3 regions of the Haloimpatiens massiliensis genome follow, and region 3 is predicted to be linked to each of the others. Evidence: riboswitches for the same ligand, from Rfam matches in the RefSeq annotation. Region 3 holds a riboswitch; each other region holds the start of a gene.

Region 1 (4,224 bases), on a different contig from region 3:
TAGATTTATGAGAAAATAATATAGTTATTGAATAATATGCAAAAAATTGATAATATATTTTTAAAAGGTATATATAGTTTCATTAAATATTTAATTAAAATTATAAATATAAATATAAAAGTTTTAAAATAGACGAATGGGAGTGACAGATTATGGGGTTTAGAAATGTAAATATCATAGGCACAGGTGTGTACCATCCAAAGAAAAGGGTAGGAAACGAATTTTTTATTAAACATTTTGACAATAAGGATGTAGACATAAGGGCACTTTTAAATAATCTAGGGAGGAAATATAGATATGTAATCGATAATAAAGAAGAAAATGCATTAACTATGGCGCTAGAAGCCTCTAGGGAGGCATTAAAAAGTGCAAATATATCACCAGAACAATTAGATATGATAGTATTTTCATCAGATACTCCAGAATATTTAACGCCATCTAATGCATTAATAATAAATAAAGAATTAAATGCCCAAAATGCACATATAGTATATGATTTAAATTCTAATTGTGTAGGAATGGTTGTTGCATTGGATCAAGCATCTAGAATGATGAAAACAAACGATGATATAAGATATTGTTTGGTGTGTGGAGGATTATACGTGTCTTCAATAGCAAGAGAAGATTGTAAGTACACTTATCCTGCTTCTGGGGATGCAGGAGCAGCCCTTATATTAGAAGCTAAAGAGGAGAAAACTCTTAGAGGAGTATTAGATTCAAAATATACCACTGTCTCTAAATATTATGATACAATAATGTCTCCAGCTTGTGGTATGACAAAAGCTAGACATAATGATGTAGGAGAATATGAAAAAAAGCAAAGGTGGAGAGGATTTCATTTGGATTTTTTTGCTCCAGAATGGGCAAAGGCAATTACATATTTTTCAAAAAAATTTCATTTTACAATTGATGATATAGAGCTTTTTTTATTATCTCAATATTCAAAGCAATTTATTACGGAAACTGCTAAATATTTAAATATAGAGGATTACCATGATAAATTCACTTATATTGGAGATAAGTATGGATACACTGGCACAACTAGCCCGATAGTAGCTTTTCATCATGCTGTTAAGGGCAAGGATATACCTAGAGGAGCTAAAGCAGTATTTTGTTCTGTAGGTGCAGGAGTAGCTATGTGCTCAGTACTTTATGAATTTTAATTTGGACAACTTATAAGAGAAATTTTTATATACTATTGAATATTTTGACTTTTTGTGGTATCGTTAGATTGTAAAATTTAAAAAAGAAAAATTTAGGTTATTAATATTAAAAGGGAAATTGGTGAAAATCCAATACAGCCCCCGCTACTGTAAGAGGGACGAAAGTTGACTATGCCACTGTATTATACGGGAAGGCCAACAAGTAGAGAGAACTTAAGTCAGGAGACCTGCCTAAGATTTTAAAGTATGCCTTCGGAGGGAAGAGACTACTTATAATTTATTGTATAATTTTAATGGATTAATTCTGTTAAATAGATGATTATAAGAAAAAATTCCCTAACCTATTGGTTAGGGTTTTTTATTTGTGTGTATCTTCTCACCTCAATTATTGAATATATTTATTAGCTCTATTTACTATTTAAATCCTGTGATTTATTTAAAATAAATATAAAAATTAAGAGGGGGATATAAAATGCGTAAAGAAAAACTTAAATTAGCTGCAGCTCTTGCATTACTAGCAGTTATTACGCCTTCCACTGTACAAGCTATGCATATAATGGAGGGATTTTTGCCAGCAAAATGGTGTATTTTCTGGGCTATAGTTACAATACCATTCTTAGTAATGGGAATTAAAAATTTAAATAAGATATTTAAGGAGCAGCCTAATAAGAAAATATTAATTGCTTTAGCTGGAGGATTTGTTTTTGTGTTATCTGCTTTAAAGATACCGTCAGTTACAGGAAGTTGTTCACATCCAACAGGAGTAGGGCTTGGAGCAATTTTATTTGGACCTACAATTATGAGTGTGCTAGGTATAATAGTTTTATTATTTCAATCATTATTACTTGCTCATGGTGGACTAACTACATTAGGTGCAAATACATTTTCTATGGCAATAGTAGGACCTTTAGTATCCTATGCAATATTTAAACTTTTAAAGAAAAACAATGTTAAGACATCAACTTGTGTATTTTTCGCAGCAGCTTTAGGAGATTTAGCTACATATGTTGTTACAGCTACTCAGTTATCTATAGCTTTTCCAGCTACATCAGGAGGTATAGGAGCTTCACTTGTAAAATTCTTAGGTATATTTGCAGTAACTCAAATACCTTTAGCTATAGCAGAGGGACTTTTAACTACTGTAGTTTACAACCTACTTTTAGATTATAAACGTGAAGGGGTGTTAAAAGATGAAAGCATCAACTAATACGGGCACTTCAACAAAAAAGAAGAATATAATTTTACTTTTAATAACATTGGCACTTATTATAACTCCTTTAGTATTTAAGAGCGGAGCTGAATTTGCAGGTGCTGATGATCAGGCAGAAGGGGCTATAACGGAAATAAACCCAGGATATAAACCATGGTTTGAAAGCATTTGGGAACCACCAAGTGGAGAAATAGAAAGTTTACTTTTCTGTGCACAAGGAGCTATAGGTGCAGGGGTTATAGGATATACATTAGGTTATTTTAAAGGAAAGAAAAAAAGTGCTTCTGATAGATAAATATGCATACACCAATAGATTAAGAAATTTTAATCCTATGGCAAAATTCTTTTTTGCCATAGGAATACTAATTTTATCCCTAAATATGAGGGATTATAGATTTAATCTATGTATTTTTCTATTTCTACTGATACTAACAGTAGGAGTTGCTGGAATTCCTTTTAAAAAGTATACTAAACTCCTTTGTATCCCTACAGCTTTTTTAATTGTGAGTCTTATAACTATTTTAATATCCTGTTCTCCTAAAAGGGAATTGTTTTTATGGGCACTACCACTGTCAAAAAATTACATAGGCATAACTAGAGATGCAATTGTTACCTGCAGACATGTATTTTTCAGAGCTATGGCTTGTGTAGCTGCCACATATTTTATGGCATTAACTATACCTATGAATCAACTTATAGTGGTTTTTAAAAAATTTAGATTGCCTAAGGTATTTATTGAACTTTTAATATTAATTTATAGATTTATATTTATATTTTTAGAAGAGTGCAAGGAAATACACACTGCTCAAGAAATGAGATTTGGGTATAATAATAGAAAAAATTCTTATAAGTCTCTTTCGCTTTTAATACGATGCTTATTTGTAAGAGTTATGCTTAAATATGAAGAATTAATTATATCATTAGAAAGTAAGCTTTATGATGGAGAGTTTAAAATGTAGAATTTAAGATGAAAAAGAAAATATAGTAGATAAATGATAATTGCATGGTGATTTAAATAAGATACTCTTAAAACATAACTTTTAATGGATAAAAGAAGGGGATGAAAATATGCTTAGGACGGAAAATTTAACCTATGTGTATGAGGATGGAACTGTAGCATTAGATAATATTAACATAGATATGAATAAGGGAGATAGAATAGGAATAATAGGGGCTAATGGTTGTGGAAAGTCAACACTTTTTTTAAATATCATAGGAATATTAAAACCTAAAAAAGGTTCGGTAATTTATGAGGGTGAGAAAATTCAATATAATAAGAAGTTTTTAAGGAAATTTAGGCAAAAGGTAAGTATAGTTTTTCAAGATCCAGATAAGCAAATATTTTATTCTAATGTGTATGATGATGTGGCTTTTGCTCTTAGAAATTTAGACTTTCCTGAGGATACAATAAAAGAGAGAGTAGAGTGTGTATTAAGAAAAACAGGAGCTTACGAATTTAAGGAAAAACCGGTACATTTTTTAAGTTATGGTCAGAAAAAAAGAGTAGCTATGGCAGGTGTTTTAGCTATGGATAGTGATATAATATTACTTGATGAACCTACTGCAGGATTGGATCCAGTGATGACTGAAAGTGTCACAGAAATAATACATAAGCTAGGAGAAGAGGGCAAGAAGATAGTTATATCTAGCCATAACATGGATTCTATATATGACATATGTGATTATGTGTATGTACTTAGTAAGGGCAAGGTAGTAGGAGAAGGAAGTGTAGAGGAAGTATTTACAAAGGAGGAGCTTCTTAAAGAAGCTGGTCTAAATCAGCCTTGGCTTGTAAAACTTCATAAAAATTTGCAGGTGCCTTTGTTTAAGAACGAGGAAGGTTTTTATAAT
Region 2 (4,224 bases), 970 kb from region 3:
AGAAGAAAAAATTATTAAAAATATAAAAAATAATTATAAGGATAGTTTAATTATTTTAGTTTCTCACCGTTTATCTATTTTCACTAGAATTAATAGGATTGTATTACTAAATAACCATAAGACAGTAGAGTATGGTACTCATAATGAACTTATGAAAAAATCTCAAGTTTATAGTAAAATATTCAATTTGCAGTATACGGAGGTGAGAAACAATGATGGAGAATAGTTTAATAAAAAAGTCTACTATTAAAGTAATTAAAAACAATATAGGTATAAGTTTATTATTGATATTTTCCGTTTGTGGAGTTGTTTTTACAAGTTTAATTCCTCCTCAAATATTGAAGCATATAATTGATTATAATATAGTGCCCAAAAACTCTGAGAGATTACTGTTTTTAGCGGTTATATATATTGCTGTATTATTGTTTATTGCAATATTTGATTTTGTTAAAGAGGTTTTGCTTACGGTTTTGGGACAAAAAATTACAAAGGAAATAAGAATTAAAATGATGGAAAAGCTTGAAAAAATAAATGCAAGGTTTTTCTCCTCTAATGGTTCGGGAACAGTTGTTTCACTGTTTACTAATGATGTGGACGCAATCAACTCTCTGTTTACAAGTGGCATCATCGGAATGATAGTTGATTGTTTTAAGATTATAGGTATTTTAATTTCTATTTGGATGTTTAGTGCAAAGCTTGGAGTGTTAACTTTAATATTGCTACCTATTATTTACGGTATTACACGAATTTTTCAAAAAAGAATGCTTAAGGCACACATTGAAAATCGAATATTGGTAGGCAAGGTAAACAATCATATTTCCGAAAGCTTAAAAAATATACAGATGATTAAATCCTATAGCAAAGAAAATTACATGGAAAAGAACTATACTAAACATTTACTTGATAATTACAAAACAGTTGAGAAGGTAAATTTTTATGATTCTGTATTCTCTCCAATTATTCAGATTATTCGTGCTACAGTTATTGGACTTATTGTAATATTGTCATCGAAACAATTAAATTATCTAGGTATATCTTTAGGTATGGTTGCAGCATCCATTGAATTAATATCTAACTTATTTACACCTATTGAGAACTTGGGTGTGGAACTACAAAGTATTCAAAAGGCTTTATCTGGCATCCACAGAGTGGATAATTTTTACGATGAAAACGAGGATGACTCTAAGAAAAATGAATTAAAGATAGAGGATATCATTAATATAGGTGGAGACGATAGATTATCATTTAATGATGTCACTTTTCAATATGAAGGGGGCAATGATGTTCTTAAGAATATTAATCTTAATTTAAAATCAAATGAGAAGGTTACTTTTGTAGGCAGAACAGGGGTTGGAAAATCTACATTATTCAAGTTGATTATGGGGATTCTTAAACCATCAAAGGGGAGCATCACAATAAACGGCATTGATGTTTACCAAATCCCCAATTCGCAAAAACGTAAAATATTTGGATATGTGGATCAAGACTTTCATATTATAAAGGGAACAGTAGCAGATCAAATTAGTCTTAAGGACGAGAATATTACAAGGAGACAAATTGAAGATGCCTTGTATTTTGTAGGTATGACAGATTATATAGTAACTTTGGAAAATGGTATAGACACTCAAATAACGAGTCATACACTTTTTTCACAGGGACAAAAGCAGCTTTTGGCAATAGCAAGAGCCATTGTGACAGAACCTCCTATACTTCTTTTGGACGAGATTACAGCTAATCTTGATTCTATTACAGAAGAGAAAATAGTATCTGTACTGCAAAAGGCAAGTGAAGCCCATACAATATTGTCCATATCGCACCGTTTATCATCTATAATTGCCAGTGATATAGTGGTAATTTTAGAGGATGGGAGAGTTAAAAGTTCAGGTTCTCCTGAAGAACTTTTACAAAATGATGATTGGTATCGCAGCCATATTGAACTAGAGAAAATGACTTGGAGCTAAAATTATAAATCTTGCATTTTATAGAACCAATTGCTATAATTACAATTGCGTTAAAAATTTAATATGTTGTTTTAGGTATCAGATGATGATTTAATAGGGAAAGTGGTTAAAATCCACTGCAGCCCCCGCTACTGTATACGGAGACGAAACCAAATCCACTGGAGTAATCTGGGAAGGATGGTAGAGAGTGACCCGTAAGCCAGGAGACCTGCCTAAATCAGTATATGAAGCTTCGGAGGGAAGTAAAACATATTTAACAACGACTTTAAGTATTTTTGTAAAATATTTAAGGTACTATTCATTATAGATATATAAACCTTCGCTTTGCGGAGGTTTTGTTTTTTACATAATAAAAATACTTTATTCACAAAAAACATTATGAAATTTTTAAAATCAACAAGCTTTAGATGTTCCTATTATGATAGTATTTTCGAACTTTGATATTTGCGGTTTGAATATAGGGACAAGTTATAACTTATAAGTTAGAAGAATGAGAGGAGTTTTTCAAATGAAAAATATAATGAGTGTTTATCCATTTACAGCAATTGTTGGACAGGAAAATATGAAGAAGGCGTTGATACTTAATGTTATAAATCCATCTCTTGGAGGAGTTTTAATTAGAGGAGAGAAGGGAACGGCTAAATCTACAGCAGTTCGCGCTTTAGCAGAGCTTTTACCAGAAAAAACACAGGTTGAAGGATGTATTTTTGGATGTAATCCTCAGGATAAAAGTACTATGTGTGCGAAATGTTGTGAAAAAGCATCGGCAGGTAAAAAATTAAGTGAAGTTAAGGAAAAAATGAAAGTGGTAGATTTACCTGTTAGTGCTACAGAGGATAGGGTAGTAGGTACTTTAGATATTGAATATGCAATTAAAAAGGGGGAAAAGAAATTTGAGCCAGGAATTTTAGCTGAGGCAAACAGAAATATTCTTTATGTTGACGAAGTAAATCTTCTGGATGATCATGTAGTGGATGTTTTATTAGATTCTGCAGCTATGGGTGTAAATACCATAGAAAGAGAAGGGGTATCTTTTTCTCATCCAGCAAAATTTATTCTTGTAGGTACTATGAATCCAGAGGAAGGAGATTTAAGACCTCAACTTTTAGATAGATTTGGCATGGTGGTTGATGTAATAGGAGAAAGGGATAATGACAAAAGAGTTCAAGTAATAAAAAGAAGACTTGAATATGAAAAGGATAAAGAAGCTTTTATATCAAGCTATAATGAAGAACAGCAGAAGTTAAGAGATAAAATTTTAAAAGCGAAAGAAGTTCTTAAAGAAGTAATTTTTGATGATAAAATACTGGAAATGGCTGCATCCATAAGTATAGAAATGGATGTAGATGGTCACAGAGCAGATATAAGTATGATTAAAACTGCAATAACAATAGCTGCCTTTAATGGTAGATATAAAGTTAATAGCAAAGATATGATAGAAGCAGCAGAACTTACACTTCCACATAGAATGAGAAGAAAACCATTTGAAGAAGGTGTTATAAACTTTTCCAGAGTGGAAGAAATAATAAATGAAATAGCAATGGCTTAATAGAAACATACAATTGATAGAATACAGATTATAATTGAAGGATTATGAAGGAGAAAGGAGTGGTTTTAGGGTGATGAAAAGAAATTGTGTATATCCTTTTTCGGCAATTATAGGACAGGAAAAAGTTAAAAAAGCTCTTATGCTCAATGTAATTAATCCATCTATAGGAGGGGTTTTAATAAGTGGAGAAAAAGGCACAGCAAAATCTACACTAGTAAGAGGGCTGGCTCAGTTGATGAAAGATATGCAAGTTATTGAATTACCTTTAAATGTAACAGAGGATAGACTACTTGGAACAATTGATATTGAAAAGGCAATTGCTAAAGGAGAAAAAAGTTTTGAATCAGGAATACTAAAAAAAGCTCATGGAAATATGTTGTATGTAGATGAAGTTAATCTTTTAAGTGAACATATTGTAAATTGTCTCCTTGAAGTATCTGCCTCAGGAATAAATCACGTGGAGAGGGAAGGTATATCCTTTCAGCATCATTCACGTTTTGTTTTAGTTGGAACTATGAATCCGGAAGAAGGAAATTTAAGATCTCAGTTTTTAGATAGATTTGGATTATATGTAGATGTTAAAGGAAGTAAAGATATAGTAGAAAGAAAAGAGATAATAAAGAGAAGGCTAAAATACGAAGAAAATCCATTGGATTACATAAATATATGGAAAGTTCAGTCAGAGCCTCTTTTAAATAAAATTTTAGAAGCAAA
Region 3 (4,224 bases):
AGTAGAAGACACAAATCCTCCAAATATCCCCTTTAGAATTTCTGGATCACTTACTTTTAAAGCTCCCGTTGCTGACTTTACTAAGTAGTTAATAACCCATCCGCCTACAACACTATAGAAAGATAATATAAGAAAAGCTGCAAAAACTCCAAGAGCACCTACCCAACCCCATTTTTTGCTGATTTTTGCATAGGCACCTATAGCATTCAACTGAGTATGCCTTCCTAAAGCAATTTCAGCTATCATCAAGCTAAACCCTAACAATAAAACTATAATTACATATACAAGTACAAAAGCTCCTCCTCCGTTTGTTCCTGCCTTATAAGGAAATTTCCATAAGTTGCCAAGTCCTACTGCCGATCCTGCTGCCGCCAATATAAAGCCAAGTTTAGAGCCCCATTGCTCCCTTTCTTTAACCTGCACTTCTTTGCTCATAAACATACTCCCTTCCTTTTAAATGTTACATACTATTATATATGAATTTTTATTAATTTAAAATACCTTTTTTCAGAAAACTCTTTATTATTTTTTTAACAATTTTATATAGTAAACCCTTTATATATGGTTCATTGTATGTTTTACCTTTTAAAGGAAGTAAACTTATTCACATGTCTTTTGCAAGTTTTTTATTCATTTATTGCTTAGAATGTATGATTAGATTTATATATATAGATAAATTCATTTTGTTTTAATAATTTTTCTATAGCTTTGTACTTTTATAAATCATTTATAAAAATACTAAATAAAAAGAACAATTATAGTCACTTTAAATTAACTATAATTGTTCTTTTACTTTGTTAATATTTTATTTTTTTAATATTTTTCTTATACTTTTAAAGAGTACCGGTTTCATATTATCTATATTATCTGGCTCCTCTAATATTATACCACTGTAACATATAGAACTTGTTAACTCTAATATTATAAATAGAGTTTTTCCCGAGTCTTCTATATCATATTCACCAGAATTTATATTTTTCATAAATATATCTACTAGTCTTTTCATATCCTCATTAGTATCTATATCATACACGGCTTTTCTGTATATGCCCCAAGATAAGTTCTTATGTATTAATTTTAGAAGCATTTTATTATTCTTAAAGTATTCAATTAAATAGTTTATAAAAAATATTATAGCCTCTATGAAATCATCAAATTTTTCTTTATTTTTCTCAGTTTCTGACATAGCTTCTTTAATTACTACGGAGCTCTTTTTTAAAATTATTTTATCAAATATGTCATATTTATCCTTAAAATATAAATAAAAAGTTCCCTTTGCTACTCCAGCTTTCTTTACTATATCATCTATAGCTGTATTGTTTATCCCCTTAGTTATAAATAATTCATATGCTGCATCATACAAACTATTCCTTTTAATAGTTTTATTCTCTTTTCTTTTATTTCGCTTTAACGAAGGTTTTTCTCCCACTGATGATTTACCGTTAAAAGTTTCTTGTAAACTTTTAAAGTTTACACCTTTTAATATTTACTAAAAAGTTTAGAAACTTATAACGTTACCTCCTTTCTCAGTAATAGTATTATAATTATTAACTAATATCTAGTATAACATTAATATAAAATTATTAGTAACCAAAAACTTAAAATTTATTATTTTTATATTATGATTAAACCACAAAAATGTAAAATGTAGTGAAATTTTATAATTAACCATTTTAAATTTTACATAAAAACTCTCTACATTAAAATATTAATGGGAACTACCACTTACAGTATACTCATTAAATCATTTGATTAAAGAATACATAAGTGCTATAATCATTTTGTAAATTTATTAAATAATTAATATTATAGGTACTATGATGTTTAAAAGGGAAATGAGTGAAAATCTCATACGGTCCCGCCACTGTAACGAAGAGTCTATTGACTATATGCCACTTAATTTAATTTAGGGAAGGCGCCAATAGATGATGATTCTAAGTCAGGAGACCTGCCTATAATGGTTTAATATTAGCTTGCGCGGATAAAGCTGACATTGGTTTGTTTTTTGTAACCATTATCTTTTTTACGCAAGATAATGGTTTTTTATATTGTTAAAATTAAAAATATTAGGAGGATTCGTATGAAAAGATTTAAAAAGTTTATAGTAAGTTGTTTATTTTTAACAATGCTATTCTCCCTAGCAGCCTGTAGTAATAAAAATTCTAACTCATCTAAAACCAAAGATGATACGAAAATTTCTTATCCTTTAAACATAAAGGATTCATATAATAGAGATGTTACTATAGAAAAAGAACCTGAGAAGATAGTTTCCTTAGCTCCGAATATAACAGAAACTATTTTTGCTCTTGGAAAAGGAGATAAATTAGTTGGAAGGACGGATTATTGTGATTATCCAGAAGCTTCTAAAAAAATTCAATCTGTAGGAAGTCTTAAAAATCCTAATATAGAAAAAATAGCTGAATTAAAACCAGATTTAGTTATTGCTTCTACTCATTTTGATAAAAAAGTTTTACAAAAGCTAGAAGCATTAAATATTAAAACCGTAGTACTTTATGGTAAAGATAATCTAGATGGAGCATATAGTACCATAGAAAAATTAGGTACTATATTAAATTCAAAAGAAAAGTCAAATGAAATAGTTTCAAATATGAAAAAGAAAGTAGAATCTATAAAAGAAAAAGTTAAAGGTAAATCTACACCTTCTATATACTATGTAATATCCTATGGTAAATTTGGTGATTACACCGCTGGTGGTGATACTTTTATAAATGAACTTATAGAAATTGCTGGTGGAAAAAATATAGCTTCTGACGTTAAAGGTTGGCAATATAGTATCGAAAAAGTTATAGAAAAAAATCCTGATATGGTAATATGCTCTAAATATTTCGATTCTAAAAAAGGAATACAAAATACAAATGGATATAAGGATTTATCTGCTGTTAAAAATAACAAACTATATGAAATAGATAACAATCTTTTAGATAGACAAGGCCCTAGACTTGCAGACGGTCTTGAAGCATTAGCAAAAATTATACATCCTGAATTATTTAAATAAACAGCTATAAAGGACTATTGACACCTAATACAAATGGTTGTATTGTCAATAGTCCTTTAAAGAATAATTTGAAATGGAGAAAAATCATGCATTCTATAGAAAAAAAGAAACACTACAATATATTATTTATTACTCTCACTACTATTTTGTTTTTGATTATAATATTTTGTGCTGCATTGGGTGCTGCTGATATAAACTTCTTTAAATCTATGAAAATTTTATTTTCAAAACTTCCTTTTATTAATAATTTAATAGATACTTCTACTATTAAAGCTTCTGAAAGCTTAATAGTATTAAATATACGTTTACCTAGAATACTAATGTCCATAATAATAGGTATAGGTTTATCTGTAGTAGGTTGCTCTTTTCAAGCTATATTTAGAAATCCTATGGCAGACCCCTATATACTAGGCATTTCATCTGGTTCTGCTTTAGGTGCTACTGTAGGTATAATATTAAATTTTTCCTTTTGGAATAGCGTTATCGGGGTATCATTTTTCGCTTTTTTAGGTGGTACATTAACTACTTTATTTGTTTACAATATTGCAAGAGTTGGAAAAAAGCTTCCCACAAATACACTACTTTTATCTGGAGTAACCATGAGTTTTTTGCTTTCTTCCATAATATCAATACTTATGCTCTTTAATAGAAATCAATTAGAAGATATATATATGTGGACAATGGGTAGCGTTTCATCTGCTAGTTGGAAAGAACTAAAAATAGTAGTACCTATAATATTAATAGGTTCCTTTATAATAATATCTTTATCCAAAGACTTAAATATTATGTTAACTGGAGATACTACCGCCGAAAGTCTTGGAGTAAATGTAGAAAAAACAAAAAAAATAATACTCCTAACATCTTCATTAATAGTTGCTTCCTGCGTATCAGTTACAGGTATAATTGGATTTGTAGGACTTATAATTCCTCATATAGCTAGATTAATAGTGGGACCTGACCACAGAATTTTATTTCCCTTTTCAGCACTATTTGGAGCTATATTTTTAACTATTACAGATACTTTAGCACGAACATTAATAAATCCTTCTGAAATACCTGTTGGAGTAATTACCGCACTATTCGGTGCACCATATTTTTTATATTTACTATACCAAAATAAAAAGAAGGTGCTATAATGATGATAACTGTGAAAAATTTAAATTTTAAGTATGGAGAAAAAAGCATATTAGAAAATATAAATTTTAACA

What was found. A riboswitch is a leader RNA that binds a small molecule or an ion and turns the genes downstream of it on or off. The one in region 3 is predicted to bind cobalamin.
Region 1: it holds a riboswitch for cobalamin, as region 3 does, so the genes downstream of both, C1715_RS01065 (energy-coupling factor ABC transporter permease) here and C1715_RS14820 (ABC transporter substrate-binding protein) in region 3, are expected to answer to the same signal.
Region 2: it holds a riboswitch for cobalamin, as region 3 does, so the genes downstream of both, C1715_RS10205 (magnesium chelatase ATPase subunit I) here and C1715_RS14820 (ABC transporter substrate-binding protein) in region 3, are expected to answer to the same signal.

Annotation. Positions count from the first base shown of each region.
Region 1 covers NZ_LT854635.1:47,588-51,811, forward strand. The annotation lists gene C1715_RS01060 (ketoacyl-ACP synthase III) at 153-1,163, shown strand; cobalamin riboswitch at 1,241-1,412, shown strand; gene C1715_RS01065 (energy-coupling factor ABC transporter permease) at 1,636-2,370, shown strand; gene C1715_RS01070 (energy-coupling factor ABC transporter substrate-binding protein) at 2,354-2,668, shown strand; gene cbiQ (cobalt ECF transporter T component CbiQ) at 2,652-3,332, shown strand; gene C1715_RS01080 (energy-coupling factor ABC transporter ATP-binding protein) at 3,442-4,224, shown strand, end outside.
Region 2 covers NZ_LT854640.1:430,047-434,270, forward strand. The annotation lists gene C1715_RS10195 (ABC transporter ATP-binding protein) at 1-226, shown strand, start outside; gene C1715_RS10200 (ABC transporter ATP-binding protein) at 213-1,961, shown strand; cobalamin riboswitch at 2,018-2,191, shown strand; gene C1715_RS10205 (magnesium chelatase ATPase subunit I) at 2,470-3,510, shown strand; gene C1715_RS10210 (magnesium chelatase subunit D family protein) at 3,584-4,224, shown strand, end outside.
Region 3 covers NZ_LT854640.1:1,397,632-1,401,855, reverse strand. The annotation lists gene C1715_RS14830 (sodium-dependent transporter) at 1-435, opposite strand, end outside; gene C1715_RS14825 (TetR/AcrR family transcriptional regulator) at 806-1,429, opposite strand; cobalamin riboswitch at 1,794-1,970, shown strand; gene C1715_RS14820 (ABC transporter substrate-binding protein) at 2,081-3,016, shown strand; gene C1715_RS14815 (FecCD family ABC transporter permease) at 3,103-4,152, shown strand; gene C1715_RS14810 (ABC transporter ATP-binding protein) at 4,152-4,224, shown strand, end outside.